4 regions of the Streptomyces sp. NBC_00727 genome follow, and region 2 is predicted to be linked to each of the others. Evidence: riboswitches for the same ligand, from Rfam matches in the RefSeq annotation. Region 2 holds a riboswitch; each other region holds the start of a gene.

Region 1 (7,151 bases), 1.7 Mb from region 2:
TGTCGACGCCGTCCCACAGGTTGGAGTGCCACGGCCGGTCCGTGCCGGACGGCTTCCCGTTGCGCTCCTCGGCCGCGTCGGGGTCGACCACGGTGAAGCCGGTCTCCCCCGGAAGAAGGTAGTGCAGGTGCTCGCGGGCCAGCCTCTTGATGTACGCGTCGTCCTGGAGCCGGGCCTTCTCGTCCCGCAGCTCCTCGGTGCGCGCCTCGGCCTCCCGCGCCAGCCGCCGCTGGTCGGCGATCTCGTCGCGCTGCGACACGTACTGACGCATCGGGTACGCGAGGGCGACGACCAGCGAGCAGACGACCAGGGCCAGGAAGGCGGCCCGGCCGGTGAGCCGGGAGCGGCGGGCCTGCCGGCGGTTCTGGGACCGGTAGACACGGGCGGCGGTCTGCTCACCGAGCAGCCGCAGCCGGGTCGCGGTGGAGAACCGGTCCCGGTCCTTCACGGCCATGTTCCCGCCTCCCCATCACGCACGTCCGTCCCCGCACACGGTACGGGACCGAGCGCGGGGACGGAGGGAGGCGGGGGGTACCCGAGGGGGCGTCAGCCCCGACGGGCCGTCGGCCCCGACGAGCCGTCAGCCCTTGAAGCGCGGGAACGCCGAGCGGCCCGCGTACACCGCGGCGTCGTCGAGGATCTCCTCGATGCGCAGCAGCTGGTTGTACTTGGCGACGCGGTCCGAGCGGGCCGGGGCACCGGTCTTGATCTGACCGCAGTTCACGGCGACCGCGAGGTCGGCGATCGTGACGTCCTCGGTCTCACCGGAACGGTGGGACATCATGCACTTGAAGCCGTTGCGCTGGGCCAGCTCCACGGCGTCCAGGGTCTCGGTCAGCGAACCGATCTGGTTGACCTTGACGAGCAGGGCGTTGGCGGAGCCCTCCTCGATGCCGCGGGCCAGGCGCTCCGGGTTGGTGACGAAGAGGTCGTCGCCGACGATCTGCACCTTGGCGCCGAGCTTGTCGGTGATGACCTTCCAGCCGGCCCAGTCGTCCTCGTACAGCGGGTCCTCGATGGAGACCAGCGGGTACGCGGAGACGAGCTCCTCGTAGTACTCGGTCATCTCGGCGGCCGAGCGGGACTTGCCCTCGAACTCGTAGGAGCCGTCCTTGTAGAACTCGGACGCGGCGACGTCGAGCGCGAGCGCGATGTCCTTGCCCGGGGCGTAGCCGGCCTCCTTGATGGCCTCGATGATGAGGTCGAGGGCGGCGCGGTTGGACTCCAGGTTCGGCGCGAAGCCGCCCTCGTCGCCGAGGCCGGTGGACAGGCCCTTGGTCTTCAGGACCTTCTTCAGCGTGTGGTAGACCTCGGCGCCCCAGCGCAGGGCCTCGGAGAACGACTCGGCGCCGATCGGCGCGATCATGAACTCCTGGATGTCCACGTTGGAGTCGGCGTGCGAGCCGCCGTTGAGGATGTTCATCATCGGAACGGGCAGCAGGTGCGCGTTCGGGCCGCCGAGGTAGCGGAAGAGCGGGAGGTCGCTGGCCTCGGAGGCGGCGTGGGCGACGGCGAGGGAGACGCCGAGGATGGCGTTGGCGCCGAGCGAGCCCTTGTTCTCCGTGGCGTCCAGGTCGAACATCGCCTGGTCGATGAGGCGCTGCTCGGTGGCGTCGTAACCGACGAGCTCCGGGCCGATCTGCTCGATCACGGCGAGGACGGCCTTCTCGACGCCCTTGCCCTGGTAGCGGTTGGGGTCGCCGTCGCGAAGCTCAATGGCCTCGAACGCGCCGGTGGAGGCGCCGGACGGAACAGCAGCACGACCGGTGCTGCCGTCGTCGAGGCCGACCTCGACCTCGACCGTGGGGTTGCCCCGGGAGTCGAGGATTTCCCGGGCTACGACGACGTCGATGGACGGCACGAGGCATCTCCTTCTGGGATATGACGCTGATTGTGCAGGGTCGCTTTGGCCTTGCGACAAGAGCCTAACCGGCCCGGCCGTCTGCGTCGGCCGACCGCCCGTCCCCTGGGACGAAAAAGGACCCGAGGACGGGCACACCGGGGCGAAATGCCAAATATTTACTGACCAGTAACTACAACAGTTGAACGATCAAGGGGTATCGGCACCCCTGATGCGGCGTGCCCCGGCCCGGCACGCACGGGGGGAGGTGCGCGCCGGGCCGGGGCGGCCTGAGCAGTCGGTGAGGAGGAACCGCGACTACTTCGTCAGGTGGAGCTGCTGACCCGGGTAGATCAGGTCGGCGTCCTGGACGATGTCCTTGTTCAGCTTGAACAGCTGCTCCCAGCCGCCCTTGACGTGGTGCGCGGCGGCGATCTTGCTCAGCGAGTCGCCGGTCACGACCTTGTACTCGCCGTCACCCTTGGCGACCTTCTGGCCGGTGGGGGTGGTGACCGTCTTCTTCGCGGCCTTCTTCGGGGCGTCCGAGCGGTCCGAGCGGTTGGTGGCGGGGGCCTCGGTGCGCTCGTCCTTCTTCGGGGCGGCCTCCTGCTTGGGGGCGGCCTCCTGCTTCGCGGAGCCGGAGCCGGTGTCGACGCCCGGGTCGACACCGTCGTTGGTCAGGTTGCCGGCACCGGCGCAGGCCCAGGCGCCCGGGCCCTGCATGTCGAGGAGCTTCTCGGCGGTGGCGATCTGCTGGGCCTTGGTGGCCAGGTCGGCGCGGGCCGCGTACTGCGTACCGCCGGCGGCGGCCCAGCTGGACTGGGAGAACTGCAGGCCGCCGTAGTAGCCGTTGCCGGTGTTGATCGACCAGTTGCCGCCGGACTCGCACTGGGCGACGGCGTCCCACGTGGCGACGGAGGCGGCGGAGGCGTTGGTGGCGCCCATCAGCGGGACGGCGACGGCGGCACCGGCGACACCGGCGAGCGTGGCGACACGGACGGCCTTGGACGGACGGCGGTGCTTGTTGCCCTTGCGGTTGAACAGCATCGAGTCTTCTCCTCACCGACGCCTGCGAGGTGAGCTGTCGGGTTCGGGCCAAGTGAGTTGCCCGGCCGCGCTGCTGGCGCGACTTCACCCCTAGCCGGTCCTGATGCGTCTCCCGACGATCCGGCCCAGCGCCTACCTGGGTCCCCCGCTCCTGCCTACGGCGCTTTCGCGTCTGTTCCCTTCGACCGACGGCAGGATTCGGCGTGACGGTCGACGGGGCCCGCGGTGCGAGCGGTTCTGACCGTAATCACACCCAACCCTCATATTCAAAGATGGACATACCGGATAATCATCCCGTAAGAGCATCCGATGAACCCTCATTTGCGCAGGTCGGAAGGGATGCGGCGGGACCTCCCGGACAAGAGCCGTCAGTTCACGCAAAGAGACCCATGTCTCACTCGGTCAAAAGTGGGACATGGGCCTCTTAAACCACCCAAAACTCAGGAGGCTCTCAGCTGCTCGCCGGCGCTTCTCACTGGGCGTCAGCCGGGGTCTCGCCCGTAGTGTCGGCCGGGGTCTCAGCCGGGGCGTCGGCCGCGGTGTCGGCCGCCGTGTCGGACAGGCCGAGGTCGAGGTTCTGGCCCGGCAGGATGAGGTCCGGGTCGGAGCCCACCTCGGCCTTGTTCGCCTCGTACAGCTCGGGCCAGCCGCCGGGCAGGTCCTGCGCGTCGGCGATGGCCGACAGGTTGTCGCCCGGCCGGACGGTGTACGTGTCACCACCCGGCTGCGCCGCGCCGTCGCGTGCCTCGCCGTCACCCCGCGAGGCGTGCCGGCCCGTGTCGCGGCCGCTGCCCGCCCCGGTGGTGTCGTCGGCGGCCGGGGCGCCCCGGTGCTTGCCGCCCGTCTCCCGCGCGCCGTCCGACGCGCCGGTGGAAGGGTCGGCGGACGGGTCGGCCGAGCCGGAGGGGTCCGTGGACGGGGTGGAGGACGGGTCGGCGGAGGGAGAGGCGTCGGCGCCCTTGTCCGCGTCCTTCTCCCCGCCCTTCTCGGCGCTCCTGCCCGCGTGCTTGCCGGTGCTCTTGCCGGCGTCCTCGTCCGTGGCCGTACCGCCGGCCGCCTCGTCCGCCGCCTCGTCCGAGGGGGTGGCCGTCGCACCCGACGAGGCGTCGTCCGCCGGGTCGGTGCCGAGCCCGGCGTCCAGACCCGAGTCCGCGCTGCGGGCGGGCTCGTCGGAGTCCTCGTCGCCCGGGTCGACGTCCGCCGCGCCCGCGCTCTTGCCGAGCCCGGAGATCACCGCACAGCTGGGCCACGCCTTCGGGCCCTTGGCGGCCAGGACCCGCTCGGCCACCGCGATCTGCTGCGAGCGGCTGGCGAGGTCGGCGCGCTCGGCGTAGGCCTCACCGCCGTACGCCTTCCACAGCTCGGGCGAGAACTGGAGGCCGCCGTAGTAGCCGTTGCCCAGGTCGGCGCTCCAGGTCCCGCCGCTCTCGCACTCGGCCACCCGGTCCCAGGTCGACGCGTCCGCCGCGTGCGCGCCCGCCGCGCCGAGCAGCGGGATGGCGATGGCCGAGCCGGTGACGCCGGCGGCGACGACGATGGCGGGTGCCTGACGAGGGCGACGGTGTCTGCCGTTCGCGGAGCCCATGGGAGTTGCCTTCCGTGTGACTGACAAGCGACTGGTGAGTCGAACGGTGAACCTAGCGGGAGTCGAACGTGAGTCACAAGTCGATGCAGCGCAGATCACGTGAAAGTCACAGAGTTGACAGAGTGTCACTTTCATTGGCCCGCACATGCCTCGCTCCACAGCCACGGAGAAGCGCCGCACCTGCCGCATCACAGCGCCGACCGGGCATCAAGAGCTTCTCCACGCCCTTGTACCGGCAGACCCTCACGCAGTTGAACGGTGACGGTGAGCTTCGGCAGCACCGAGTGCCTGTATGCCTCCACACCCCGGCAATCCGCCCCCAGAACGGCCATGATCTCCGGCCGGGCCCCCCGCTTCCACCAGAAGAGCCGGCGCTCCCTCATGGGGTTGATCCGACTCCAGGTGAGCGGCATCTCGACCCATGACAAGCCGCTCCGCAACCTGTGGAGCATGCCGGAGAACTGCACGCGGATGTCGTACTTCGAGACGAAGTGCTTCTTCGACTTCTCCGGGAGGAACCCGCGCAACATCGCCAGAACCGCCTCCCACTCCTCACCCGTCGGGTCGGGAGGCACCAGAGTCCCCGTCTCGTGATGCCACTCCCTGACCTCGCACCTGATGCCCGACCTGGCCGCCCTCCCCATCGCCCGGGGTGTGACACGGACGTCGAGGAAGTCGCACAGCTCCTTGCGTTCGTCCGGTGTCATGCTGTCGAGGCACTCGCGAGCACTGCTCGCGACGGCGGCAAGTTTCGTCGCCTGCCGCTGGTGATCCGCTTGTGTCCGCAACCATTGTTCGGCGACGTCCTTCTGCCTTCTGTACTCCTCCAGCTCCTGTTCCATCACCTTGAGCCCGGCCTTGAGAACAAGGGGATCGATGCCGGCCTCCAGGTATGCGGGCACTTGCCGGTGAATGAGGTTGCAGCGGTAGCCGCGCGCTTTCCCGCTCCCCCGTCCCATGCCGGTGCAGACCGCCCCGCAGAGACTGTCGATCCGGCCGCTCAGGGGATAGATCCGGTCGTTCTGGAACCCGATTCTTCCGAGCGTCTCCATGAGCAGCCCGGCGCGCTCCTCGGAGATCTGATTCTGGTCCTCAAGGCCGAAGCCGTCGAGTTGCTCGCCGGTGGAGACTCGTGCGTACTTCGCCACGACGATCACAGCTGAAGCGGGCAGGCATAGGCATCCGAGACTGTTCCGTCCCCGGGGTGTTGACGCACCGCCGGGAAGGTTTCGGCCTCATGGCGCTCTACCAAGCACTGTGAGGCCGGTGCCATTTTCCGAAGAGAATACGCTGCGCATACGAGCACTTTCTGGGAAAATAGGCGGATCATCACTCGTTCGTGTGGGGCGATCGCCGGCCTCGTCCCGCAGCTGACTGCGGCAGGACCGGAGTCACGGGGCCGGATACCGTCGTCATGTGAACCGCACCCCGCCGCCCGAACTCTTCACCTGGGAGTTCGCCACCGACCCGTACCCCGCCTACGCCTGGCTGAGGGAGCACAGTCCGGTGCACCGGACGACCTTGCCGAGCGGTGTGGAGGCATGGCTCGTCACCCGTTACGCGGACGCGCGGCAGGCCCTCGCGGACAGCCGCCTCTCGAAGAATCCGGCTCACCACGCGAAGGACGCCCAGGGCAAGAGCAAGACCGGCATCCCGGGCGAGCGCAGCGCCAACCTCATGACGCATCTGCTGAACATCGACCCGCCCGACCACACAAGGCTGCGTCGGCTGGTGTCCAAGGCGTTCACGCCCCGGACCATCGCCGTTTTCGGGCCCCGCGTACAGGAGTTGGCGGACCGGCTCATCGACGACTTCGCGGCGAAGGGGGAGGCGGATCTGATCCATGACTTCGCCTTTCCGCTCCCCATTTACGCCATTTGCGATCTCCTCGGCGTACCTGAGGAGGATCAGGACGACTTCAGGGACTGGGCCGGCATGATGATCCGGCACGGCGGCGGCCCGCGCGGCGGGGTCGCCCGGTCCGTGAAGAAGATCCGCGCCTACCTCGCGGAGCTGATCCACCGCAAGCGGGAGAACCCCGGCGACGACCTGATCTCAGCACTGATCCGGGCGAGCGACCACGGCGAGCACCTCACCGAGAACGAGGCCGCCGCGATGTGCTTCGTGATCCTCTTCGCGGGCTTCGAGACGACCATCAACCTGATCGGCAACAGCGCGCACGCGTTCTTCCGAAACCCCTCACAGCGCGCCGTGTTCCAGAGCGCGGTCGAGCGAGGAGACGACCGCCTTCTGGACACCGCCATCGAGGAACTGCTGCGCTTCGACGGCCCGGTCGAGCTGGCCACCTGGCGCTACGCCACGGAGCCGCTCGGCATCGGAGGAACACAGATCCGTGAGGGCGATCCCGTGCTCGTGGTCCTCGCGGCGGCCGACCGCGATCCGGCCCGATTCACCGAGCCGGACTCGCTCGACCTGTCCCGTCGGGACAACCAGCATCTCGGATACGGGCACGGCATCCACTACTGCTTGGGGGCGCCCCTCGCACGGCTTGAGGGTCGCACCGCGTTGGAGACCTTGTTCCGTCGCCTGCCCGACGTTCAGCTGGCCGTAGAACCCGGTGACCTCCGATGGCGGGGCGGCCTCATCATGCGCGGCCTCCGCACGCTCCCGGTGGAGTTCACGGCGGTGAACAGCACGCAGGGGTGAGGCGGAGGCGGC
Region 2 (7,151 bases):
TCATCGGTCGGATGCAGCGCAACGGCGGTACGGCCCGGCTGCGTTCGGTGCCCGGCGTGGGCACCGAGGTCGAGCTTGAGATGGAGAGGACGAGCGATGAACGGGACCAGTGAGGCGACCGGGGGCCACGAGGGCCCGGAGCGCCGGGTACGAGTCGTGCTCGTCGACGACCACCGGATGTTCCGCACCGGCGTACAGGCAGAGATCGGCCGCACCGAGGAGACCGGCGTCGAGGTCGTCGGCGAGGCGGCCGACGTCGACCAGGCGGTCACCGTCATCACGGCGACCCGCCCCGAGGTCGTCCTCCTCGACGTCCACCTCCCCGGCGGCGGCGGTGTCGAGGTGCTCCGCCGCTGCGCGTCCCTGATGGGCGCCGCGGAGAACCCGGTGCGCTTCCTCGCGCTGTCCGTCTCGGACGCGGCGGAGGACGTCATCGGGGTCATCCGTGGCGGCGCCCGGGGCTACGTCACCAAGACGATCACCGGCACCGACCTGGTCGACTCGGTCTTCCGGGTCCAGGACGGCGACGCGGTGTTCTCGCCCCGGCTGGCCGGCTTCGTCCTCGACGCCTTCGCCTCCACGGACGCGCCCCCGGTCGACGAGGACCTCGACCGGCTGACCCAGCGCGAGCGCGAGGTGCTGCGGCTGATCGCCCGGGGCTACGCGTACAAGGAGATCGCCAAGCAGCTGTTCATCTCGGTGAAGACGGTCGAGTCCCACGTCTCGGCGGTGCTGCGCAAGCTCCAGCTCTCCAACCGCCACGAACTGACCCGCTGGGCGACGGCCCGCCGGCTGGTCTAGGGCCTTTCGTTTGGATCAGGCCGGGCTCGCGGGCTCCGGCACCGCACCTCGCGGCGTTGTCGTCCAGCACCAACGCTCCTTCCCCAGGTTCTCGGCTCCGCTCGAACTGGGGAGACCCCATCTGGTTCAATCCTCCGCCTTGCGATGCACGGCACCGAAGCCCGCTCCCTGACCCGGCCTGATCCAAACGAAAGGCCCTAGGCGCGGTCCGGGTCCAGCGAGATGTTGAGCTTCTCGCCGATCCTGCGGTAGCCGATCGACGCGTAGATCCGCTCCACGTCGGCGTCGCCCGGCTCCAGCCAGACCACCCGGCAGCCCCGCTCGAACGCGGTGCGCGTCAGGTGGACGGAGAGCGCGGCGCCGATGCCCCGGCGGCGGAAGTCCGCGCCGACCGCGAGACCGGCGAGCTCGCTGAGTCCGTCGACCGGTACCGAGCAGCCGCCCGCGCCCGCCGGTGCTCCGCCGACGGTCGCGAGCGCGGCGACCCCGCCGCCGGCCGCCGCGTTCCGCAGCCACTCGACCGTGCCGTCCTCGGGCTCGCCCTCCCCGCCGTAGCCGAGGTGCTGGACGAGCGCGGCGGCCGCGAACTCCGCGTCCGTGGAAGGCTCCACGACGGCCAGGTCCGCGACCGGTTCCGGGGCCGCCAGGTCGCCGGGGGCGCAGGCCATGATCGGGGCGCGGTTCTCCACGGTGAACCCGGCGGCGAGCAGCGCCGGTTCGACGGCGGGCGCCCAGCCGGGCAGGAACTCCAGGCGGGGCATCCGGTCCCGCTCCCGGAAGGCGGCGACGAGCGCGTCGAGTTCGCCGGGGGTCGGCTCCGCGTCCCGGTCCGGGATCGCGTAGTTGGCGTACTTCAGCGACCAGTTCGGGTTGTAGCGGATCACGAACGGCCCGACGCGGACGTGGTCCGGGGAGCGCAGCGTGAGCGTACGGGCATGGGTCTGGACGTCGGTGTCCATCGGCATGTGCGGGTGTGTCCTTCGCGGTCGGGTCCATGGCTCGGAGGCCGGAGCCTATGCCACCCGGGTCGCCCCCGCGAAAGGCATTTCGTCGATCGGTGCGACGCGGACCGGGGCTCCGGGGCGCGGGGCGTGGATCATCTTCCCGTTCCCGATGTACAGGCCGACATGGCTGACGCCCGAGTAGAAGAACACCAGGTCGCCCGGAGCCAGTTGGGACCGGGGCACCCGCTGGCCCGCGTTGATCTGGGTGTACGTGGTCCGGGGGAGGGAGACGCCCGCGGAGCGCCAGGCGGCCTGCGTGAGGCCGGAGCAGTCGAAGGAGTCGGGCCCGGTGGCGCCCCAGACGTACGGCTTGCCCAGCGCGCCGTACGCGAAGGCGACGGCCTGGGCGGCGCGCGGGTTCGGCGCGGCGACGGTGGAGCGCGGGGCGCCGCGGTCGGCGTGACCGGCCCCGCGCCCGTCCTCGGAGGCGTCGTAGGCGGCGCGCTCGGCCGGGGTGAGGCGGGCGAGCAGGCGGCGGGCCTCGGTGAGCTTGGTCCGGACGGTCGCCCGGTGCTCCTTCAGGGCGGCCTGCCGGGCGGCCAGCTCGGTGAGCTTCCCGGACGCCTCGGCGCGTACCTGGGCGATCTCCGCGACCTGGCGCCGCACCGCGCGCACCTCGGTGGCCCGGCGCTCACCGGCCTGCTCCGCGTAGGTGGCGCGGCGCAGGTACTGGTCGGGGTCGGAGGAGAGCGCCAGCTGCACGGACGGGTCGAGCCCGCCGGAACGGTACTGCGCGGCGGCGTACGAGCCGAGCACGTCGCGGGCGGCGTTGAGGCGCTCGGTCCTGCGGGCGGCCTCGTCGCGCAGGGCGTCGACCGACTTGGCGGCGGCAGCCGCCTCGGTCTTCGCGCCGTTGTACTTCTCGCCGGCGGCCTCCGCCTCCCGGTACAGCCGGTCCACCTGGGCCTTGACCTGCGCGGCGGTCGGCGCGGGGTCGGCGTGCGCGGCTCCCGGCAGCACGGCGGCGGTCGCGGCCCCGGCGAAGGCGAGGGTCGCCGCGGTGCGGGCCGCGGAGCCGGTGGTGAGGCGCTGCCTGGGTTTGCGATGCGCTGCCACGAGGGCGGGCGTCCTTCCGTGCGACTGCCCGGCGGGGTCTACCGGCGGGCTCCTTCGGTGGTCCGGAGAGGACGGCGCCTGGGCCGGCCACCGGGAAGGGACGCTAATCCGAGGTCACGGAAAGGTGTCGTTATGGCGGTTATTGCCCGCTCTTGGCGTGGCATTGTCACTGAACGACCGCGTGTGAGGCGTGAGTGACAGGAAAAATTGCCGCACATACCGGCAAAGAGTGCATTCATCATTCAAGCGGCCCGTAGGGGGCCACCCTGCCCACGAGGGGCCGGAACCCCCGGGGCTAGGGTGCGGAACCATGCGCGTACTCATCGATTTCGTCGTCGCCCTGCACATCATCGGCATCGCCGCCCTGCTCGGCGGCTTCCTCGGCCAGATGAAGGCGATGAAGGCCGGCACCGCCCGGTTCGTCCCCGGCATGCTGCACGGCGCGCTGACCATGCTGGTCACCGGAGTCGCCCTCGTGGGACTCGACCAGGCCGACGACCACCCCGTGAACAACGTAAAGATCGGGATCAAGCTGCTGATCCTGGTCGTCATCCTCGGGCTCGTCTACGTCAAGCGGGACGAGGAGAAGGTCGAGAAGGGCCTCTTCGCGGCGGTCGGCGCCCTGACCATGGCGAACATCTTCATCGCCACGCTCTGGACCTGAGCGGCGGCACGGCGGCCGGCCCGCGCGCGGGCCGGCCTCTTCCCGGTCAGGCCGGGCGCACACTCCCGTAGATCGGCATGTAGTAGATCGACTCCTCGCGCACATTCGCCCCGGGCTTCGGCGCGTGGATCATCATCCCGTCGCCCTTGTAGATCCCGACGTGGCTGATGTCGTCGTAGAAGAACACCAGGTCACCGGGTTGCAGGTCGTCCGTGGCGATCCGCGTCCCGACGTTCACCTGGTCCCAGGTGGTACGCGGGATGTCGACGCCCGCCGCCTTCCAGGCCGCCTGCGTCAGCCCCGAGCAGTCGTACGAGGCGGGGCCGGTCGCCCCCCAGACGTACGGCTTGCCGATCTGGGCGCGGGCGAACGCGAGGACCTTCTCCGCCTTCGTCGAGGCGCTGCTGCCGGAGCCCGAACCCGAACCCGAGCCCGTGCCCGAGTCCGAGCCGGAGCCCGCCCCCGTCTCCGTGCCGCTGCCGCCCGCGTCCTTGGCCTTGCGCGCGGCCTCCTTCTTGGCGGCGGCCTGCTTCTTCGCCAGCTCCTCCGCCTTGCGCTTGGCCTCCGCCTCCTTCTTGCGCTCCAGCTCCGCCAGCCGTGCCTTCTCCTCGGCGGTCAGCTTCGACAGCAGCGTCCGGGCCTCGGTCAGCTTCGTCTGGACGTTCTGCTTGCTGGTGCGCAGCGCGGTCTGCGACTCGGTGAGCGTCTCCAGGCTCTTCACGGCCTCGGTCCGCTGCTTCGACGCCTTCGCCTGCTGCGTACGGAACTCGGTGACCGCCTGCTGCTGGCGCTCGGCCATCCGGTCCATGAGGTGGGTCTGGTCGAAGAACGACTGCGGGTCGTCGGCCAGGAAGAAGGTCGCGGTCGGCGCGAGGGTGCCGTCGCGGTACTGGGCGGCGGCGTAGTTGCCCAGCGTCCTGCGGGCGTCGTTCAGCTTCGCGGTGCGCTTGGCCACGTCGTCCAGCAGCGTGTCGACCTCGGTCTTCTGCTCGGCCGTGGCCTCCTTGGCCTGGTTGTACTTCTGGGTCGCGGTGCCCGCCTGCCGGTAGAGGTCGTCGACCCTCTTCTGGACTTCCTCGATGCTTGGCTTGGGCGCGGGCGCGGCCATCGCGCTCTGCGAGGACAGCAGGGTCACCGAGGCCAGCGCGGCCGAGGTGAGCCCGACGGCGGGGGCGGTGGCGCGCACCCGGGTGCGCGGTTTGCGATGCGACGCCAAGGCCGGCATCTCCTTCCGTGGACCGCCTACCGGGTTAGCTGTCGGGTTCGGGCGGAACGGAAGGCTGCCCTACGGTCCAGTGGGGGCGGACCGATTCACCCCGGTGATGCGTGTGGGTCCCCGGTTCCGGGCGGGCCCGGATTCGGCGTGGAGGCACGTTCGGCGTGGGTCGCCTTGGGGGTACGGGCCGTCCGAACGAGCACGCTAGCCAACTCATGGGGCCGCTGTGAAGGTTGGTGTTCGATATGCCCGATACATTTTCGTGACCTTTTCGGAGCGGGACTCGCTGTCAGTGGAGAGCTTTAGACTCGGACAGCGATGAGCAGCCTCTTTGACGACAGTTTCCTGGCCGGCCTCCAGCACGAGGAGGAAGGGCCCCCGCCGCCCCCCGAGGACTCCGCACCCGAAGCGGTGCCGGAGGACCTTTTCGCGGGGGTGTTCGACGGGCCCCCGCCGCCCCGCGACGCGTACTACCGCGATGGTGCGCACCGACCGGTCATCGACCCCGAGGCGCTGCTCGACGGGCTGAACACCGAGCAGCGCGCCGCCGTCGTGCACGCCGGGTCGCCCCTGCTCATCGTCGCCGGCGCCGGCTCCGGCAAGACCCGGGTGCTCACCCACCGCATCGCCCACCTGCTGGCCGAGCGGGGCGTGCACCCCGGCCAGATCCTGGCGATCACCTTCACCAACAAGGCCGCCGGCGAGATGAAGGAGCGCGTCGAGCAGCTGGTCGGGCCCCGGGCCAACGCCATGTGGGTCATGACCTTCCACAGCGCCTGCGTCCGCATCCTGCGCCGCGAGTCGAAGAAGCTCGGCTTCACGTCCTCGTTCTCGATCTACGACGCGGCCGACTCCAAGCGGCTCATGGCCCTGGTCTGCCGCGACCTGGAGCTGGACCCCAAGCGCTACCCGCCGAAGTCCTTCACCGCCAAGGTCTCCAACCTCAAGAACGAGCTCATCGACGAGGAGACCTTCGCCGGCCAGGCTTCCGACGGCTTCGAGAAGACCCTGGCCCAGGCGTACGCGATGTACCAGGCCCGGCTGCGCGAGGCCAACGCGCTGGACTTCGACGACATCATCATGACGACGGTCCACCTGCTCCAGGCCTTCCCGGACGTCGCCGAGCACTACCGCCGCCGCTTCCGCCACGTCCTGGTCGACGAGTACCAGGACACCAACCACGCCCAGTACACCCTCGTACGGGAGCTGGTCGGCCCGGCCGGCCCCGAGGACGCGCCCGCCGAGCTGTGCGTGGTGGGTGACGCGGACCAGTCGATCTACGCCTTCCGGGGCGCGACCATCCGCAACATCCTCCAGTTCGAGGAGGACTACCCGGACGCGACGACGATCCTGCTGGAGCAGAACTACCGCTCCACCCAGACGATCCTGTCCGCCGCCAACGCGGTCATCGAGCGCAACGAGAGCCGGCGTCCCAAGAACCTCTGGACCAACGCCGGCACCGGCGCCCGCATCACGGGCTACGTCGCGGACACCGAGCACGACGAGGCCCAGTTCGTCGCCGAGGAGATCGACCGCCTCACCGACGCGGGCGACGCCAAGGCCGGCGACGTCGCCGTCTTCTACCGGACGAACGCGCAGTCCCGTGTCTTCGAGGAGATCTTCATCCGCGTCGGCCTGCCGTACAAGGTCGTCGGCGGCGTCCGCTTCTACGAGCGCAAGGAGGTCCGGGACGTCCTGGCCTACCTGCGGGTCCTCGCCAACCCGGAGGACACCGTCCCGCTCCGCCGCATCCTCAACGTCCCCAAACGCGGCATCGGCGACCGCGCCGAGGCGATGATCGACGCGCTCTCCCTGCGCGAGAAGATCACCTTCCCGCAGGCGCTGCGCCGCGTCGACGAGGCGTACGGCATGGCCGCCCGCTCCGCCAACGCCGTGAAGCGGTTCAACACGCTGATGGAGGAGCTTCGCACGATCGTCGAGTCCGGCGCGGGCCCCGCCGTGGTCCTGGAAGCGGTTCTGGAGCGTACGGGCTATCTCGCCGAGCTCCAGGCGTCCACCGACCCGCAGGACGAGACCCGCGTCGAGAACCTCCAGGAGCTCGCCGCCGTCGCCCTCGAGTTCGAGCAGGACCGGGGCGAGGAGGAGGGCGCGGGCACGCTCGCGGAGTTCCTGGAGAAGGTCGCGCTCGTCGCGGACTCCGACCAGATCCCCGACGAGGACACGGACGGCTCCGGCGTCATCACGCTCATGACCCTGCACACCGCGAAGGGCCTCGAATTCCCGGTCGTCTTCCTGACCGGCATGGAGGACGGCGTCTTCCCGCACATGCGGGCGCTCGGTCAGGTCAAGGAGCTGGAGGAGGAGCGCCGCCTCGCGTACGTCGGCATCACCCGCGCCCGCGAGCGCCTCTATCTGACCCGGGCCGCCATGCGCAGCGCCTGGGGCCAGC
Region 3 (7,151 bases), 1.1 Mb from region 2:
AGGGTGAGCGGCTGGCCGTCGACCAGCGCCACGTTGTTGATGCCGAAGGACTCCTCCATCGGCGTCAGCTTGTAGAGCTGCTCCAGCACCGCCTCCGGCACGAAGCCGTTCTTGATCTCGATGACCAGGCGCAGGCCGTGCGAGCGGTCGGTCAGATCCTTGACGTCGGCGATGCCCTGGAGCTTCTTCGCCGAGACCAGGTCCTTGATCTTGGAGATGACCTTCTCGGGCCCGATGGTGAAGGGCAGTTCGGTGACGACGAGGCCCTTGCGGCGCGGCGTGACGTTCTCAACGGTGGCCGTGGCACGGATCTTGAAGGTACCGCGACCCTTGGCGTACGCGTCCTTGATGCCGCCCAGGCCCACGATCCGCCCGCCGGTCGGCAGGTCGGGACCGGGGACGAACCGCATCAACGTCTCCAGGTCCGCGCCCGGATGCTTGATCAGATGCCGGGCGGCGGCGATGACCTCGCCCAGGTTGTGCGGCGGCATGTTGGTCGCCATGCCGACCGCGATCCCGGTCGTGCCGTTGACCAGGAGGTTGGGGTAGGCGGCCGGAAGGACGACCGGCTCCTGCTCCTGACCGTCGTAGTTCGACTGGAAGGCGACCGTCTCCTCGTCGATCGACTCCGTCATCAGCGAGGTCGCGTCGGCCATCCGGCATTCGGTGTACCGCATGGCGGCCGGCGGGTCGTCGTTGCCCAGGGAACCGAAGTTCCCGTGTCCGTCGACGAGGGGCAGGCGCATGGAGAACGGCTGGGCCATGCGCACCAGCGCGTCGTAGATCGACGCGTCGCCGTGCGGGTGCAGCTTGCCCATGACCTCGCCGACGACCCGGGCGCACTTCACGAAGCCGCGGTCCGGGCGCAGGCCCATCTCGTTCATCTGGTACACGATGCGGCGGTGCACCGGCTTCATGCCGTCGCGGGCGTCCGGCAGGGCGCGGGAGTAGATCACCGAGTACGCGTACTCGAGGAAGGAGCCCTGCATTTCGTCGACGACGTCGATGTCGAGGATCTTCTCCTCGAAGTCGACCGGCGGCGGGGTCTTCGTGCTGCGGCGGGCCATCGCTGCTGCGACTCCTTCACGGATTTCGATCGGGCAACCTCAGGTTCCCTCAGGTTCTGACGCGCACCATTGTGGACCGCCGCACTGACATCCCCGACCTCGACCCGTCCCAAAGGGCCCTCGCAGCCCGTCCCGAGGCGGCGGAGGACCCCCTTCCGGGGAATTTCGCGCGAAGCTTCACCGCACGGGAACTTCGGCAGGTGCCGGTTCGCTTGCATACAGTGGCTGTGTCTCGAAGCAGCTTCCCGCAGCGGCTTCTTCATATGGACATCCAGTAGCGCGATCGAAGGGACGTACATGCCCATGGGTCACACGGCCACCGCCCAGGCCGGCTCCGGCGGCCTGACAGCGACCGAGCACCGTCTGGCCAATGGCCTGCGCGTGGTGCTCTCCGAGGACCATCTGACCCCGGTCGCGGCGGTCTGCCTCTGGTACGACGTCGGCTCGCGCCACGAGGTCAAGGGCCGCACGGGCCTGGCCCACCTCTTCGAGCACCTGATGTTCCAGGGCTCCGGACAGGTCAAGGGGAACGGGCACTTCGAGCTGGTGCAGGGCGCCGGCGGCTCGCTCAACGGCACCACCAGTTTCGAGCGGACCAACTACTTCGAGACGATGCCCACGCACCAGCTGGAGCTGGCCCTGTGGCTCGAGGCCGACCGGATGGGCTCGCTGCTCGCCGCGCTCGACGAGGAGTCCATGGAGAACCAGCGCGACGTCGTCAAGAACGAGCGCCGCCAGCGCTACGACAACGTCCCGTACGGCACCGCGTTCGAGCGGCTGACCGCTCTCTCCTACCCCGAAGACCACCCGTACCACCACACCCCGATCGGTTCCATGGCCGACCTGGACGCGGCGACCCTCGAGGACGCCCGCGCCTTCTTCCGTACGTACTACGCGCCGAACAACGCCGTCTTGTCGGTCGTCGGCGACATCGACCCCGAGCAGACCCTCGCCTGGATCGAGAAGTACTTCGGCTCCATCCCCTCCCACGACGGCAAGCAGCCGCCGCGCGACGGCGCGCTGCCCCCGATCATGGGCGGCCAGCTGCGCGAGGAGGTCCGCGAGGAGGTGCCGGCACGCGCCCTGATGGCCGCTTACCGGCTGCCCCACGACGGCACCCGCGAGTGCGACGCGGCGGACCTCGCCCTGACCGTGCTGGGCGGCGGCGAGTCCTCCCGCCTGCACAACCGCCTGGTCCGGCGCGACCGTACGGCGGTGGCTGCCGGGTTCGGACTGCTCCGGCTCGCCGGCGCGCCCTCCCTGGGCTGGCTGGACGTCAAGACGTCGGGCGGCGTCGAGGTGGCCGAGATCGAGACCGCGGTCGACGAGGAGCTGGCCCGGTTCGCCGAGGAAGGCCCTACGCCCGAGGAGATGGAGCGCGCCCAGGCCCAGTTGGAGCGTGAGTGGCTCGACCGGCTCGGCACGGTCTCGGGCCGCGCCGACGAACTGTGCAGGTACGCGGTGCTGTTCGGCGATCCCCAGCTCGCGCTGACCGCCGTGAACCGGGTCCTCGACATCACCGCCGAGGAGGTCAAGGCGGCCGCGCGGGCCCAGCTGCGGCCCGACAACCGGGCGGTCCTGGTCTACGAACCGGTCGAGCCCGCCGAAGAGGCCGAGGCCGCCACCGACACCGACGCGCACGAAGGGGCGGACCAGTGACCGACGCTGCCGCGACTGAAGTTTCGATGCAGTACCACCCCCAGCCCGCTCCCGGCGTGGCGCGCCCCTGGGCCTTCCCCGCGCCCGAGCGCGGCTCTCTGCCCAACGGGCTGACCGTGCTGCGCTGCCACCGCCCCGGCCAGCAGGTCATCGCTGTGGAGATCTTCATCGACGCCCCGCTGGACGCCGAGCCCGAGGGCCTGGACGGCGTGGCCACGATCATGTCCCGCGCCCTGTCCGAGGGCACCGACAAGCAGAGTGCCGAGGAGTTCGCCGCCGAGCTGGAGCGGTGCGGCGCGACCCTCGACGCCCATGCCGACCACCCCGGCGTCCGGGTGTCCCTGGAGGTCCCGGCCTCCCGGCTGGCCAAGGCGCTCGGCCTGGTCGCCGAGGCGCTGCGGGCACCGGCCTTCGCGGACAGCGAGATCGAGCGGCTGGTGCGCAACCGGCTGGACGAGATCCCGCACGAGCAGGCCAACCCGGCCCGCCGCGCGGCAAAGCAGCTCTCCAAGGAGCTGTTCCCGGCCACGGCCCGCATGTCGCGCCCGCGCCTGGGCACCGAGAAGACCATCGAGCGCATCGACACCGCGGCCGTGCGCGCCTTCTACGATGCGCACATCCGCCCGTCCGCCGCGACCGCCGTGGTCGTCGGCGACCTCACCGGCATCGACCTGGACGCCCTGCTCGCCGAGACCCTCGGTGACTGGTCCGGGAACACCGCCGAGCCCCGCCCCGCCCCGCCGATCACGGCCGACGACACCGGCCGCGTGATCATCGTGAACCGCCCGGGTGCGGTGCAGACCCAGCTGCTGATCGGCCGCATCGGCGCCGACCGCCACGACAGCGTGTGGCCGGCCCAGGTCCTCGGGACCTACTGCCTGGGCGGCACGCTCACCTCCCGGCTCGACCGGGTCCTGCGCGAGGAGAAGGGCTACACCTACGGCGTGCGGGCCTTCGCCCAGGTGCTCCGCTCCAGCGCCGCGGACTCCGCCTCGGGCGCGACGGGCGCCGCGATGCTGGCCATCAGCGGCTCCGTGGACACCGAGTCCACCGGCCCGGCCCTGGACGACCTCTGGAAGGTCCTGCGGACGCTGGCCGCCGAGGGCCTGACGGACGCCGAGCGCGAGACGGCCGTGCAGAACCTCGTGGGGGTGGCGCCGCTGAAGTTCGAGACGGCCGCCTCCGTCGCGGGCACCCTCGCCGACCAGGTGGAGCAGCACCTTCCGGACGACTATCAGGCGACGCTGTACGCCCGCCTCGCCGAGACCGGCACGGTGGAGGCGACCGCGGCCGCGGTCAACGCCTTCCCGGTGGACCGGCTGGTCACGGTCCTGGTCGGCGACGCCTCCCGCATCGAGGAGCCGGTCCGGGCCCTCGGGATCGGTGAGGTGTCGGTCGTCACCGGCTGACCGGTCACTTCGCCCCTCGGACGGGCAACGGGGAGGCTCCGGCGCGTGGTTGCGCCGGAGCCTCCCCGCATGACTGGACCCGTTTGCCCTCTATGTGGCTGATTTGAGCGCTATATGATGATTCGCCCTGTGGGATGCGCTACAAAACCCCGTGCCCGTTTGGTGACGGGAAGTCCGGCCGCTTAGCGTCGGGTCCGCTGTCCGCCACTCGTACGCCGCATCCGTGACGTACCGGGCAGCCATCGCCGAGTCCCCGTCCGGCGCGAGCCCGGGGAGCCGGGGACCCACGCAGTCCCTGGGGTGAATCGGATGCCGGCGCCCCCCGGGGCGAGGCGTCCGTAGGAGACCTTCCTGCTCCGAACCCGTCAGCTAACCCGGTAGGCGAGAAGGAAGGAAAGGACCAGCCACCCCATGGCGTTCACCCGTGCCACCGGGAAGCACCGTGCCCCGAGCCGTCTGACGCGTACCGGCGCCAAGGCCGTCGGCATCGCGACCCTCGCCACCACCGGCGTCGTCGGATCGCTGGCCTCACCGGCCCTCGCCGCCGACGCGGGAACGGCCCCCGCCGCCACCGAGACCGGGCTCTCCCAGATCCTCACCATCGAGAAGACCCTCGCCGACCGGATCGAGGCCCAGGCCGCCGCGCAGCAGCACCTCGCCGACGCCGCCGAGAAGAAGGCGGCCGCCAAGGCGAAGGCCGTGAAGAAGGCCGAGACCGCGAAGAAGCAGGCCGCCGCCAAGGCGGCGAAGGTCAAGGCGGCGGCCAAGGCGAAGGCCCAGGCCGCACGCGAGGCCTCCGGACGCGCCGGCCGCTCCATCACCCGCACCGCTCTGGGCGGCACCTACGGGCTCCCCGTCGCCGGCTCGTACGTGACCACCGGCTACAAGTCCAGCGGCTCGCTCTGGTCGTCCGGCAGCCACTCCGGCATCGACTTCCACGCCGCCTCCGGCAGCTCCGTCGTCGCCGTCGGCGCCGGTACGGTCGTCGAGGCGGGCTGGGGCGGGGCGTACGGCAACAACATCGTGCTCCGGATGACGGACGGCACGTACACCCAGTACGGCCACCTCTCGTCGATCGGCGTCTCCGTCGGCCAAGAGGTCGCGGCCGGCCGCCAGATCGGACTCTCCGGCTCCACCGGGAACTCCACCGGCCCGCACCTCCACTTCGAGGCCCGGACCACGCCCTCCTACGGCTCCGACATGGACCCGGTCGCCTACCTGCGCGCCCACGGCGTCACCGTCTGACCGTTCGCAGGCTCCCCGGCGAAGGCCCCGGCATCCCGCCGGGGCCTTCGCCGTACCCGTACCGCCCAGCCCGCCCCGCTCGGCCGTAACCAAAAGATATTCATGAATTCTCGCCCGGCATCGGAAATGCGAGCGCATTGCAATAGAGTCATGGCAGAGGTGTCGATCGGCCGCTGTTCGCGGGGATTGAGACGGAGGTTCGGACATGCGTGTTCCGGCGCATTCGGTATGCACGGCAATCCGTGACGACATCGTTTCCGGTGTTTTCGAACGCGGCAGCCGGCTCACCGAGGAGGTGCTCGCACGGCGTTACGGGGTCTCCCGCGTCCCGGTACGGGAAGCGCTGCGCACCCTGGAGTCCGAGGGCTTCGTCGTCACCCGGAGACACGCCGGGGCCTGCGTCGCCGAGCCGTCGGAGCAGGAGGCCGCCGATCTCCTGGAGGTCCGCAAGCTGCTGGAACCGCTGAGCGCCGCCCGCGCGGCCCAGCGCCGGACGGAGGCCCACCTCAAGGTGTTGCGCGGCCTGGTCCGGCTCGGCCAGGAGCGGGCCCGCCGGGGCGAGGGCGAGGACCTGCGCTCCCTCGCCGGCTGGTTCCACGAGACGCTGGCCCAGGCCTCGGGCAGCCCCGGCCTCATCGCCCTGCTCACCCAGCTGCGCCACAAGATCGCCTGGATGTACGCGGTCGACCAGCCGGCCCGCCCGGTCGAGGCGTGGGCGGAGCACGGGGCGCTCGTGGACGCCGTGGCGCGCGGCGACGCAGAGCGGGCGAGGGCCCTGGCCATGCAGCTCGCCGAACGCCAGGGCGCCGCGCACCGGCTGCGCCGCGCCGCCCGGCCCACCTCCGCCACCGTGCCCCGGGCCGGCCGCGTGAGGACTTCGCAACGTGCCGTAAACACCGCGAGCGGCCGGAATTAACAAAGGTCGCGTACAAATAAATAAGGGCCCGCGTAAAAACCGTAAAAGCGTCGCGGGTTATTCGGTCCGGTCGTCGCGTCGGCGCACATACGCAAAAGCCGCGGCGCCCCATGCAGGGGGCCGCGGCTTTGCCGCGAGAATTCCGGCGGTTGTGACCGCTCGGGCTCAGACGGTCTCCGGGAGCTCTTCCAGACCCTCGGCGACCAGCTTGGCCAGACGGTCCAGCGCGGCCTCGGCGTTGTCCGCCTCGGACGCGAGCACGATCTCCTCGCCACCCTGGGCGCCGAGGCCGAGCACCGCGAGCATGGAGGCCGCGTTCACCGGGTTGCCGTCCGCCTTGGCGATGGTGACGGGAACGCCGGAGGCCGTAGCGGCACGGACGAAGATGGAAGCGGGGCGGGCGTGCAGGCCCTCGGCCCAACCGACGTTTACGCGGCGCTCAGCCATGGTTCTGCCCTTCACGAATCAATGGTTGTCTAGACCAGTGTCTCATGTGGTGCGCGATGCTCCGGGGCCGACCCGCGGGCCCTCCCTAGGCCCGTGCCCACGGTCGTCCGGACACCCCAGACTGCCCCCGCCCCGGCGCCCCCGCGACCGGTGCGACGGCCGTAGGCTTGGCCCATGCAGCCCTCTCCGGAGCAGAGTCCGCATCACGCCTACCCCGATCACTGGGAGGCGGACGTGGTGCTCCGCGACGGCGGCACCGCGCGGATCAGGCCGATCACCACGGACGATGCCGAGCGCCTCGTCAGCTTCTACGAGCAGGTTTCCGACGAGTCGAAGTACTACCGCTTCTTCGCGCCCTACCCCCGGCTCTCCGCCAAGGACGTCCGCCGCTTCACCCATCACGACTAC
Region 4 (7,151 bases), 3.7 Mb from region 2:
GGCGTGGCCGTCGCGGTGGGGCTCCTGGCCACCGCGGTCACGGACAGCTGGCTCGGCGCCCTCACCGGCGACTGGTGGAGCGAGGCCGGGGCCATCGCCCTGACCGTGCTCGCCATCGGCGCGCCGGTCGCGGGGCTCGCCGCCCTGATCGGGACTCCCGGCATCGGCCTCGGCGCCCTGCTCATGGTGCTCCTGGGCAACTCGTTCTCCGGGGTGACCAGCGCGCCCGAGCTGCTCCCCCGGCCCATCGGCACGATCGGCCAGCTGCTGCCGCCGGGGGCGAGCGGGTCGCTGCTGCGGTCGGTCTCCTTCTTCGACGGCGCCGCGGCGGGCGGCGCGGCCCTGACGCTCGGCGTGTGGGCGGTGCTCGGACTGGCCGCCGTCCTCATCGGCGGCCGCCGCGGGACCGCCGCGCCGGACAGCGCACCGACCACGGCCGCTCGGGAGCCCGCACTCGCCGGCTGATCCGCGCACGCCCGCACAGCAACGCGAAGCGCCCCCGTCCCGACGGACGGGGGCGCTTCGCCGAGTACGGAGGTTCAGTCATCCCGGCCGTGGTGCCCGCGGTGCTCGGCGGCGATGCCGAAACGCTGCCGTTCGCCGGCAGCGGACGCGGTGGAGCCGATCGAGGAGACCGAGCTGATCACGTGCTCCTGCTCCGCCGCCTCCTCCTTTGCACCCGGGCCGTTCCGCCGAGCAGATCGCCGAGGACACCGAGCGCGACCTCGTCCTGGACGCGGAGGGAGCCCTGGCCCACGGGATCGTCGACCACGTCGTGCGGAGCCGCGTCCCGGTGCCGCCGCGCTCCGTGCGGTGAACCCGTGGTGCAGCCGCCGGAGTTCCCACCGCTGCCCGCGCTGACCCGGGCCGAGAGCGAGTTCATCGACCTCTATCTGCACGTCGTCGACCAGGTGGGCCGGATCAACCCGGCCCGCGGCGACGACACGCACACGGCGCTGCGGGCGGCCCAGGCGCTCGCCTCGCACGCGGCGGCCCTGCGGGACGCCCTGGCGGTGATGCACCGGCGCGGTGAAACCCGCATCCACAGCACCACGTTGACCCGGGCGCTCCGGGCGCTGGACGGGGAGCGGCGGGCGGGGCGGGTCACCCTCCCGCCGGATCCCCCGAGTTGACGCGCCCGGTCATGACACGCCCGACGGACGCACCGGATTTCCTCGCTCGTTCGGCGTAGGCGTTCCCTCTCACGAGCGACGGTCCGATTTGCCTTTTCCTGATGCGCGTGGGGCGGATTCCCTCGCGACACCGCTGGTACCGGCAGGACTCCGGGGGCGGGCCGGGGCGGTCGGACGGCCCGTGTCCACCTGAACGGACCATCCGTGACGGTCTTCACTTATGGCCGTTTCACCTCGGAAATCCGGCACGAGGTGAGTCAAGATCCCTGGGACGACAAGCCCCCGCCGCCGCGGCGGGGCGGTCCGGGCGGACGCCGAGTCCTGCCGCCGTCCGGATGCCTGGTCGACAGGAGTGGATCGGCAGGAGTGGAGGACCCGAGCACTACGGGACCGCCGGATGTCCGGCTGTCCCTCGGGGTGAAGCCGCCGTGCGCGGCCGGGCAACTTCGCCAGCCCGAACCCGACAGGTCATCCTTCACAGGCGGCTGACGAAGGGTTGCGCATGAGTGCGCAGGTTCATGTCCCGTCTCTGCTCGCCCGGGCCACGACGGCCTCGGCCATGACTCTCGCCGCCGTCGGCGGCACGCTGTTCGTCCCCGGTGCCGCGACCGAGGCGCATGCCGCCGGCCATGCGATGAAGGCGCTGAAGATCGCGGCGTCGAAGAAGGGGGCGCCCTATCGATGGGGCGCCACCGGGCCCAGCAGCTTCGACTGTTCCGGGCTGACGCTCTACTCGTTCAAGAGGGCCGGCAAGAAACTCCCCCGGACGGCCCAGCAGCAGTACAACAGGACCAGGCACATCTCGGCGTCCAAGCGGCAACGAGGTGACCTGGTCTTCTTCCATTCCGGGAGCAGTGTCTACCACGTCGGCATCTACGCCGGCAGCGGGAAGATCTGGCACTCGCCGAAGACCGGCGCCGTGGTCCGCCTGGAGAAGATCTGGACCAGGAGCGTCCTGTACGGCCGGGTGAGCTGACGCGGGCCCGGCCGGCCTCAGGGCTGGAGGGGGACCTGCCACGGAAGTGCCACCCAGACGGTCTTGCCGCCGTCGGCGGTGGGTGTGACGGTCAGCCGGCCGCCGTACTCCTTGGCCAGTGAGCGGATGATGACCATGCCACGCCCGTTGTCCTGCTGGACGGCGGCGGGCAGCCGCTGGGGCCTGCGGGGATGACTGTCCGTCACGCCGAGGCGCAGCTGCTCCTCCCGTTCGAGACGCAGGTCGACCGTGAAGGTGGGCGACTGCCCGAAGGTGTGCAGGACGGCGTTGGTGGCCAGCTCCGAGATGATGAGGCGCACGGTGTCGGCGGTCTCCGTGTCGTCGGGCAGGCCCCACTCCGCCAGCACCCGGGCGACGTACTTCCGGGCCGCGGAGACCGAGACCGGCTCGCTCGGCAGAGTGACACGTGCTTCCTGATGGTCTGCCATGGCGAGCCGTCCCTTTCCCACCCGGTACCGGCCCGCCGAGCGGTCCGGTTGTGCTTCGCGCCAGATTGCCACCGATGCTGCCCCCCGCGGCGGCGATCCACCAAGATATGCATATATCTGTCGCTCAAACCGGTGAACTCTCCCCGCCCGGCCCCGCTCGGGCGCCACACTGTCCCCTCGGCAGCCAGTGGAGGGAGCCATCAGATGCAGCACGGCCCAGCGGTGCGGCGCCGCAAGCTCGGCGAGGAGCTGCGGAGCCTGCGCCAGGCGTCGGGGCTCACGAGCCGGGAGGCCGCGGGACTGCTCGGCTGGCACCAGTCGAAGGTGAGCAGGATCGAGACAGGTGTCAGCGGGGTGCGGCCGGATGACGTGAACCGGCTGCTGGACGCGTACGGGATGGACGATCCGAAGCTGCGCGAGGTCCTGGGCGCGCTCGCCGGTTCGGCGGGCGGCGGCGGGGCCGGCTGGTGGCACGCGTACCGGGGTCTCATCCCGCCGCAGTACCGCGACTTCATCAGCCTGGAGTCACAGGCGCGCACCGCCCGCACGCTGGAGACCTCCGTGGTGCCGGGCCTGTTGCAGACGGCCGACTACGCCCGTGCGGTGACCCGGGCCTCCCTCGACGGGCTGCCGTCCGGTCAGCTGGACTCGCTGGTCGAGGTGCGGCTGACCCGGCAGGGGGTGCTGCGGAGCGATCCGCCGCTGCGGCTGAGCGCCGTGCTCGACGAGGCGGTGGTGCGTCGGGAGGTCGGTGGCCGAAGGGTGATGCGCGAGCAGCTGCGCCATCTCGCACGGGTGGCACAACTGCCCCACGTGCAACTCCAGTTACTCCCGTTCTCGGTCGGCGGGTATGTGAGCCTCACCAGCCCTTTCGTTATCTTCTCCTTTCCGACCGCTTCCGACCTTGACGTGGTCGTTCTTGACCACTTGACGAGTAGCCTCTATCTGGAACGGAAAGAAGACCTTGCGGCGTACAGCTCGGCCTTCCGAACCCTTCAGACACACGCGCTGTCGCCGGAGCACACGCTGGACCTGATCGCCGCGATCGACCGCGACGATCGGTGACCCCCCACCGCCCGGAGGAAGCGTCATGCCCGATCGCCTCGCTCAGTACGCCTTACGGTGGCGGCGCAGCAGCCGCAGCACAGGGATGAACAACTGCGTGGAGACCGCGCCGCTGGGGAGCGGACGGCTGCTGGCCGTGCGCGACTCCAAGGATGTGGCCAGGACACCCCTGGAGTTCTCAGCCCCGGCCTGGACGTCCTTCGTCTCCGGCCTGAAACGCTGACGCGGACCGCGCCTCAGTTCCGGGGCGCGGTCTGCCGCACCGTCGCCACCGCCCGCGCGACCTGCTCGTCCGTCAGGTCACCGCGGGCGGTGAGCCGCAGCCGGGAGATGCCGTCGGGCACGGACGGCGGCCGGAAGCAGCCGACCGCCACCCCGGCCGTACGGCAGTCGGCGGCCCAGCGGACGGCGGCCTCGGGCGAGGGCGCCCGCACCGAGACGACCGCCGCGTCGGGCCGCACCGCGGTCAGCCCGGCCGCCGTCAGCCCCTCGTACAGCGCGGTGGCGACCGTACGCGCCCTGAGCGCGCGTTCCGGTTCGCGGCGCAGCAGCCGTAGTGCGCCCAGGGCCGCGCCGGCGGCCGCCGGAGCGAGTCCGGTGTCGAAGATGAACGTACGGGCGGTGTTGACCAGGTGCTCGATGACCCGGGCCGGTCCGAGGACCGCGCCGCCCTGGCTGCCCAGCGACTTGGAGAGGGTGAGCGTGGCGACCACGTCCTCGTCGCCCGCGAGGCCCGCCGCGGCGAGCGCGCCGCGCCCGCCGTCGCCCAGCACGCCGAGCCCGTGCGCGTCGTCCACGAGGAGCGCCGCGTTCTCCGCCCGGCAGACGGCGGCCAGTGCGCCCAGCGGCGCGGCGTCGCCGTCCACGGAGAACACCGAGTCGGTGACGGCCAGCTTCCGCCCGTCGTGCCCGCGCAGGGTCTTGCGGAAGGCATCCGGGTCGGCGTGCGGGACGACGCCGGTCTCGGCCCGGGAGAGCCGGCAGCCGTCGACGATGGAGGCGTGGTTGCCCGCGTCCGACGCGATGAGGGCGCCGCGCCCGGTGAGAGCGGTGAGGGCCGCGAGGTTGGCGGCGTAACCGGAGGAGAGGACGAGCGCGGCCTCGAAGCCGCAGAACGCGGCGAGTTCGCGTTCGAGTTCCGCGTGAAGCGCGGTCGAGCCCGTGACGAGACGGGAGCCGGTCGCCCCGCCGCCCCAGCGGCGCGCCGCGTCGGCGGCGGCTGAGGTCACCTCGGGGTGCCGGGTCAGGCCGAGGTAGTCGTTGCTCGCGAGGTCCAGCGGCTCCGCGTCGGCGTCCCGGGGCCGCAGCCTGCGGACGAGCCCCGCGTCCGCGCGCCGGCGTGCCTCTTCGTCGATCCAGTCGAACGGGGTGGCGGGCATGGGCGATCCCTCTTGTAGGCAGCCCACAGACCCTAACCGCGGTCACTCGAAGGCACGGTGTGGCAATGCACACACCCCCCGTGAGCTCTGTTGTCCGGTTCCTCCTTGGCTCCGGGCGGTGCGGTGCGTCAGGATCGTCGCCATGGACCTCCTGAACACGCTGGTGGACAAGGGGCTGCGGCGCGAGCTGCCGACCCGCGAAGAAGCGCTCGCCGTACTGGCGACCCCGGACGACCAACTGCTCGACGTGGTGGCCGCGGCCGGCAAGGTGCGCCGTCAGTGGTTCGGGCGGCGGGTGAAGCTCAACTATCTGGTGAACCTGAAGTCCGGGCTCTGCCCCGAGGACTGCTCGTACTGTTCGCAGCGGCTCGGCTCCAAGGCCGAGATCCTCAAGTACACCTGGCTGAAGCCCGAGGAGGCGTCGAAGGCGGCGGCCGCCGGGGTGGCCGGCGGCGCCAAGCGCGTCTGCCTGGTGGCCAGCGGCCGGGGCCCGACGGACCGGGACGTCGACCGGGTCTCGAAGACCATCGAGGCCATCAAGGACGAGAACGAGGGCGTCGAGGTGTGCGCGTGCCTCGGTCTGCTGTCCGAGGGGCAGGCCGACCGGCTGCGCACGGCGGGCGCCGACGCGTACAACCACAACCTCAACACGTCCGAGGGGACGTACGGGGAGATCACGACCACCCACACCTACGCCGACCGTGTCGACACGGTGCACCAGGCGCAGGCGGCCGGTCTCTCCGCGTGCTCCGGGCTGATCGCGGGCATGGGCGAGAGCGACGCCGATCTGGTCGACGTGGTCTTCTCGCTGCGCGAGCTGGACCCGGACTCGGTGCCGGTCAACTTCCTGATCCCGTTCGAGGGGACGCCGCTCGCCAAGGAGTGGAACCTGACGCCGCAGCGGTGTCTGCGCATCCTGGCGATGGTGCGGTTCGTCTGCCCGGACGTGGAGGTGCGGCTCGCGGGCGGGCGCGAGGTCCATCTGCGCTCGATGCAGCCGCTCGCCCTCAACCTGGTCAACTCGATCTTCCTGGGCGACTACCTGACCAGTGAGGGCCAGGCGGGCCAGGCGGACCTGGACATGATCGCGGACGCCGGTTTCGAGGTGGAGGGTGCGGGTACGACGACGCTCCCCCGGCACCGCGCGGACGCGGCGGCCGGCTGCGGCTCGCACGCGGGCAGCTGCGCCTCGGAGCCGGAGAGCTGCGGTTCGCACGCGGAGGGCTGCGGGCCCTGCGGCGAGGCGCCGGAGGCGGAGGCCGTTCCCACCGCCGAGGTGCCGGAAGCCCAGGTGCCGGGTGCCCGTACTGATCTGGTGGCGGTCCGCCGCCGTGGCGCGGGCACGGACCTCGCTCCCAATGCCTGAGCCGCTCTCCCCCGCCGTACTCCGGGATTTGGACCGGGCGCACGTCTGGCATCCGTACGGCCCGATGCCGGGCAGGCAGGAGCCGCTGGTCGTGGAGTCCGCGTCCGGGGTCCGGCTGCGGCTCGCCGAACCCGCTCACGGGCAGCACGAGCTGGTCGACGGGATGTCGTCGTGGTGGTCCGCCGTGCACGGCTACAACCACCCGGTGCTGAACGAGGCGGCGCGCGGCCAGCTGGACCGGATGAGCCATGTGATGTTCGGCGGGCTCACGCACGAGCCCGCCGTCCGGCTGGCGGCCCGGCTGGTGGAGATCACCCCGGAGCCGCTGCGCCACGTCTTCCTCGCCGACTCGGGCTCCGTGTCGGTCGAGGTCGCCGTGAAGATGTGCCTGCAGTACTGGCGCTCGGCCGGGCAGCCCGCCAAGAAGCGCCTGCTGACCTGGCGCGGCGGGTACCACGGGGACACCTGGCAGCCGATGTCGGTGTGCGACCCCGAGGGCGGGATGCACGAGCTGTGGTCCGGCGCGCTGCCCCGCCAGGTGTTCGCCGACGAGCCGCCCGCCGGTTACGACGCGGAGCCCGACCCCTCGTACACGGCGCATCTGCGCGAACTGATCGAGCGGCACGCGCACGAGCTGGCGGCGGTGATCGTGGAGCCGGTGGTCCAGGGGGCCGGCGGGATGCGTTTCCACTCTCCCGGCTATCTGCGCGTGCTGCGCGAGGCGTGCGACGCGTACGGCGTCCTGCTCGTGTTCGACGAGATCGCCACGGGCTTCGGGCGTAC

What was found. Region 2 has a riboswitch for cyclic di-AMP ahead of OG242_RS19970 (NlpC/P60 family protein). Riboswitches for the same ligand answer to the same signal wherever they lie in the genome.
Region 1: linked by a shared signal. The riboswitch ahead of OG242_RS11955 (transglycosylase family protein) and the one ahead of OG242_RS19970 (NlpC/P60 family protein) in region 2 are both predicted to bind cyclic di-AMP.
Region 3: linked by a shared signal. The riboswitch ahead of OG242_RS25045 (M23 family metallopeptidase) and the one ahead of OG242_RS19970 (NlpC/P60 family protein) in region 2 are both predicted to bind cyclic di-AMP.
Region 4: linked by a shared signal. The riboswitch ahead of OG242_RS03005 (C40 family peptidase) and the one ahead of OG242_RS19970 (NlpC/P60 family protein) in region 2 are both predicted to bind cyclic di-AMP.

Annotation. Positions count from the first base shown of each region.
Region 1 is NZ_CP108981.1:2,683,067-2,690,217, forward strand. Features, by position in the region: gene OG242_RS11945 (septum formation initiator family protein) at 1-454, opposite strand, end outside; gene eno (phosphopyruvate hydratase) at 581-1,861, opposite strand; gene OG242_RS11955 (transglycosylase family protein) at 2,159-2,887, opposite strand; cyclic di-AMP (ydaO/yuaA leader) riboswitch at 2,892-3,060, opposite strand; gene OG242_RS11960 (transglycosylase family protein) at 3,360-4,472, opposite strand; gene OG242_RS11965 (hypothetical protein) at 4,661-5,629, opposite strand; gene OG242_RS11970 (cytochrome P450) at 5,889-7,139, shown strand.
Region 2 is NZ_CP108981.1:4,387,659-4,394,809, forward strand. Features, by position in the region: gene OG242_RS19945 (PspC domain-containing protein) at 1-113, shown strand, start outside; gene OG242_RS19950 (response regulator transcription factor) at 97-801, shown strand; gene OG242_RS19955 (GNAT family N-acetyltransferase) at 999-1,766, opposite strand; gene OG242_RS19960 (NlpC/P60 family protein) at 1,815-2,861, opposite strand; gene OG242_RS19965 (hypothetical protein) at 3,172-3,525, shown strand; gene OG242_RS19970 (NlpC/P60 family protein) at 3,572-4,750, opposite strand; cyclic di-AMP (ydaO/yuaA leader) riboswitch at 4,749-4,899, opposite strand; gene pcrA (DNA helicase PcrA) at 5,060-7,151, shown strand, end outside.
Region 3 is NZ_CP108981.1:5,513,870-5,521,020, forward strand. Features, by position in the region: gene OG242_RS25030 (DNA topoisomerase (ATP-hydrolyzing) subunit A) at 1-1,067, opposite strand, end outside; gene OG242_RS25035 (M16 family metallopeptidase) at 1,365-2,726, shown strand; gene OG242_RS25040 (M16 family metallopeptidase) at 2,753-4,135, shown strand; cyclic di-AMP (ydaO/yuaA leader) riboswitch at 4,369-4,533, shown strand; gene OG242_RS25045 (M23 family metallopeptidase) at 4,547-5,380, shown strand; gene OG242_RS25050 (GntR family transcriptional regulator) at 5,586-6,296, shown strand; gene OG242_RS25055 (HPr family phosphocarrier protein) at 6,462-6,743, opposite strand; gene OG242_RS25060 (GNAT family N-acetyltransferase) at 6,918-7,151, shown strand, end outside.
Region 4 is NZ_CP108981.1:700,410-707,560, forward strand. Features, by position in the region: gene OG242_RS02985 (ABC transporter permease) at 1-465, shown strand, start outside; partial or broken gene OG242_RS02990 (prevent-host-death protein) at 540-674, opposite strand; gene OG242_RS02995 (ATP-dependent Clp protease proteolytic subunit) at 674-817, shown strand; gene OG242_RS03000 (hypothetical protein) at 825-1,133, shown strand; cyclic di-AMP (ydaO/yuaA leader) riboswitch at 1,436-1,632, shown strand; gene OG242_RS03005 (C40 family peptidase) at 1,636-2,109, shown strand; gene OG242_RS03010 (ATP-binding protein) at 2,127-2,558, opposite strand; gene OG242_RS03015 (helix-turn-helix domain-containing protein) at 2,763-3,623, shown strand; gene OG242_RS03020 (DUF397 domain-containing protein) at 3,649-3,846, shown strand; gene OG242_RS03025 (8-amino-7-oxononanoate synthase) at 3,860-5,002, opposite strand; gene bioB (biotin synthase BioB) at 5,145-6,368, shown strand; gene OG242_RS03035 (adenosylmethionine--8-amino-7-oxononanoate transaminase) at 6,361-7,151, shown strand, end outside.